One region of the Parageobacillus caldoxylosilyticus genome, then DNA from elsewhere that is predicted to be linked to it. Evidence: predicted binding sites of a transcription regulator. Region 1 holds the regulator's gene; the other holds the start of a gene.
What was found. Region 1 encodes LexA, which represses DNA repair genes until DNA is damaged. Its sites were predicted from a motif close to CGAACATATGTTCG; they were not measured.
Positions count from the first base shown of each region.

Region 2: the regulator LexA is predicted to act here: its motif matches at 1,087-1,100, upstream of uvrB (excinuclease ABC subunit UvrB).

Region 1 covers NZ_CP040553.1:496,756-498,961, reverse strand. Annotated here, with positions in the region: partial or broken gene glnA (type I glutamate--ammonia ligase) at 1-943, shown strand, start outside; gene lexA (transcriptional repressor LexA) at 1,036-1,659, opposite strand; gene yneA (cell division suppressor protein YneA) at 1,811-2,116, shown strand; gene BV455_RS02520 (YneB family resolvase-like protein) at 2,139-2,206, shown strand, end outside.
Region 2 covers NZ_CP040553.1:2,123,591-2,125,796, forward strand. Annotated here, with positions in the region: gene BV455_RS10735 (PDZ domain-containing protein) at 1-778, shown strand, start outside; gene BV455_RS10740 (CsbA family protein) at 794-1,042, shown strand; gene uvrB (excinuclease ABC subunit UvrB) at 1,171-2,206, shown strand, end outside.

The DNA.
Region 1 (2,206 bases):
GAGCCGGAGTTTTTCCTATTTTAAATTAGATGAAAATGGGCGCCCTACGTTGGAATTAAATGACCAAGGCGGCTATTTCGATTTAGCGCCGACGGACTTAGGGGAAAACTGCCGGCGCGATATCGTGCTTGAGCTTGAGGAAATGGGATTTGAAATTGAAGCTTCCCACCATGAAGTGGCGCCTGGCCAGCATGAAATTGATTTCAAATACGCCCATGCGGTGAAAGCGTGCGACGACATTCAAACATTTAAGCTCGTTGTCAAAACGATCGCCCGTAAACACGGCCTTCACGCCACATTTATGCCAAAACCGATCTTCGGCATTAACGGGTCTGGGATGCATTGCAATCTATCCTTGTTTAGAAATAATGAAAATGCGTTTTTTGATCCAAATGCGGATTTGCAATTAAGCGAAACAGCGCTGCAATTTATTGCCGGCGTGCTGAAACACGCACCAAACTTTACGGCGGTAACGAACCCGACTGTCAACTCCTACAAACGTCTCGTTCCTGGCTATGAAGCGCCATGTTATGTAGCCTGGTCCGCCCGCAACCGCAGCCCGCTCATCCGCATCCCAGCTTCACGCGGCATGAGCACGCGCATTGAGGTGCGCAGCGTCGACCCGGCAGCCAATCCGTATTTGGCGATGGCCGTATTATTAGCAGCGGGCTTAGATGGAATCAAAAACAAGCTGACTCCACCGGCTCCGGTCGACCGCAACATTTACGTCATGACGAAAGAAGAGCGCTTAGAAGAAGGAATCGTCGACCTGCCAGCGACATTGGCGGAAGCGCTCGAAAACTTAAAGTCGGATGAAGTCATTGTGCAAGCGCTCGGAAAACATTTATTCGAACATTTCGTCGAAGCGAAAGAAATCGAATGGGATATGTTCCGCACCGCGGTCCATCAGTGGGAACGCGATCAATATATGGAACTGTATTAAAAACGAAGAGGCTGTCTCATGCGGATGAGACAGCCTTTTTATCATGCGTTCAAGCAGAGAACTCTCCATCTGGCTTCGTTTTCTATTCTATTTCAATGAATAATGCGATAGACGCCGATCACTTTGCCGAGAATGGTGCAATTGCGGACGATAATTGGCTCTAAATTCGAATTTTCCGGCTGCAGGCGAATATGGTCTTTTTCTTTAAAAAAGCGCTTGACGGTTGCCTCATTGTCCTCGGTCATCGCCACGACGATATCCCCATTATCGGCGGAAGACTGCTGGCGCACAATCACGTAGTCGCCATCCAAAATCCCGGCCTCAATCATGCTGTCGCCCATCACTTCCAGCATAAAAACTTGATCTTCTGCAGAAACGAGCCGTTTTGGCAGCGGAAAATAATCTTCGATGTTTTCAATCGCGGTAATTGGCTGTCCGGCCGTCACTTTTCCGATCATAGGCACAGAGACGACATCTTCTTTTTCCTTCGACGCGGTGAAATCGGGATCCAATATTTCAATCGCGCGCGGTTTCGTTGGGTCGCGGCGAATATATCCTTTGCTTTCGAGCCGCGCTAGATGCCCATGGACGGTAGAGCTCGAAGCAAGTCCGACCGCTTCGCCAATTTCCCGGACAGAAGGAGGATATCCTTTTGTTTTTACCTCTTTTTTAATGAAATCTAAAATTTGCTGCTGCCGTTTTGATAGTTTCGTCATCCTATACACCTCTTGCCACATCATTTGCTTACATTATAACACGGTGATAGGGAAAAAACAAACATAAGTTCGAGATTTATATTGACACAAACAAATGTTCTTTATTATAATGAGAACAAAACCGAACAAACATTCTCAAGAGGTGGGAAATATGAAGCGGATGATGGTGCATTATCTCCTCTTTTCTTCGTTGCTGTTTATGGTGATTGGGGCGCTGTTTTACGCAAACAAACCGGTGGAAAAAGATCAATATATGGAAATCACCGTTGCTTCTGGAGACACGCTTTGGAAACTGGCGAAAGAATATGAAGATCAACATCGGCTTTCCACCGAGGAATTCATCAACTGGGTTGTCGACGTTAACCACCTATCCGGCCAGCGGATTATTGCCGGTGAAAAAATTGTCATTCCTGTGTTAAAATCAGAGGAAGATAGACAGCTGGCTGTCAACCAATAATATGAAAAGAGGATGGTATCGCATGAAAGCGATTATTTACTGCCGCGTCAGCACCGAAAAAGAAGAGCAGGAAACGTCGCTCGAACGGCA
Region 2 (2,206 bases), 1.6 Mb from region 1:
CCGGACAAATATGGCGGCGCTTGTGATTTTGCTTGCGTTATTGCTGTTGGTAGAGGGATGGCTTATTTTACGCAACGGTGCGGCGAAAACATCGCCGCAGCTGGCAACAAGCAAACGCGGGTTAGTGGTTGGAGAACATTGGGCTCAGCGGCTTTGGTTTGTTCCGGTGCTGCTGCCGGTGACGGGGGAGCTTCCGTCTCCGCTTTCCTGGTGGCCGTTGTTTCCAGCAGGAGATGATGCTTATTCGTTTATGCTTGTTCCGTTTTTGCTCGGATTTTCCCAGCGCATGCAAGGGATGCTGCCGCATGCGTCGGTGCGCCTGGCCGGGCAGAGGGTGCTGCTTTTGGCTGCTGTGGTTGGTGTATTGGCCATCATTAGCTGCTGGTATGCACCGTTTTCTTGGATAGCGGCTGCGCTTGCGTTGCTGGGAAGGGAATGGCTGGCGTTTCTCCAGCACCGCCAAGACCGTTCGCAGCCTCCATATTTTGCGAAACGGGAACAAGGGCTTGTCATTTTAGGCATTCTTCCGCAATCGAAGGCCGAAAAAATGGGGCTGCAAATCGGTGAAGTGATTGTGAAAGCAAATGGAATACCGGTAAAAACAGAAAACGAGTTTTACGAAGCGGTGCAACGAAACCGCGCGTTTTGTAAATTAGAAGTAGCCGATGAAGAGGGAGAAGTCCGCTTCGTCCAAGGAGCGCTCTATGAGGATGAACATCATGAACTTGGCTTGCTGTTTGTGAAAGAACGAGAAAATCGGGCATCGAAAGCCGTCTAATAAGGGGTTCTTCATATGTGGTTTATTGTCGCGTTAATCGTACCATGTTTACTTGTCTTATTATTCACCCGCGTGACGTACAACCATTATATTGGAACGTTATTGACCGTCGCCCTGCTTGTTGCCTCCTATTTTAAAGGGTATACCGATGAGCTGCATGAAATTTTAGCTGATATTGTTTCAACGACGGTTGGTTTTTTATACGCGGAGAAAATGGTGAAACGGTTAAAAAATAGGCATAAGGGAGATGGCGAATGGCATTAGTGCTGTTCGCCATTTTCTGTTGGAAATGGTTTGTTTTTTTGGAACGAATATAGGTTCGCATTTTTTATGCATCTTTGTTGGCAATATGCTACAATGGAATAAGATGAAAGAAACAGGAGGTCTAGTCGGTGGGAGACCGTTTTGAGTTGGTATCAGCATATCAGCCGCAAGGAGATCAGCCGCAGGCGATTGCCAAACTGGTCGAAGGCATTCGCAAAGGAGTAAAGCACCAAACGCTGTTAGGGGCAACGGGAACGGGAAAGACGTTTACGATTTCGAACGTGATTAAAGAGGTAAACAAACCGACGCTTGTCATTGCCCATAATAAAACGCTGGCAGGGCAATTGTACAGCGAGTTGAAGGAATTTTTCCCGAACAACGCCGTTGAATATTTTGTCAGCTATTATGATTATTATCAGCCGGAAGCGTATGTGCCGCAGACGGATACGTATATTGAAAAAGACGCGAAGATTAATGATGAAATTGATAAATTGCGGCACTCGGCCACATCGGCGCTGTTTGAGCGGCGCGACGTTATTATTGTCGCCAGCGTGTCATGCATTTACGGCCTAGGTTCGCCGGAAGAATACCGCGAGCTTGTCGTATCGCTGCGCGTCGGCATGGAAATCGAGCGAAATACTTTGCTGCGCCGCTTAGTCGACATCCAATATGAGCGAAACGACATTGATTTTCAACGCGGAACGTTCCGCGTCCGCGGCGATGTCGTCGAAATTTTTCCAGCTTCACGGGACGAGCATTGCATCCGTGTCGAGTTTTTTGGCGATGAAATTGACCGCATTCGCGAGGTGGACGCCCTAACAGGCGAAGTGATCGCCGAGAGGGAGCATGTCGCTATTTTTCCGGCATCCCACTTCGTCACGCGGGAAGAAAAAATGCGCATTGCCATTGAAAATATTGAAAAAGAGTTAGAAGAACGGCTGCGCGAATTGAGAGAGCAGGGGAAATTGCTGGAAGCGCAGCGGCTCGAGCAGCGGACGCGCTATGATTTGGAAATGATGCGGGAAATGGGCTTTTGCTCAGGAATTGAAAACTACTCCCGCCATTTGGCGCTCCGTCCGCCAGGTTCGACGCCATATACGCTGCTTGATTACTTTCCTGACGATTTTTTGATTATTGTGGATGAGTCCCATGTGACCTTGCCGC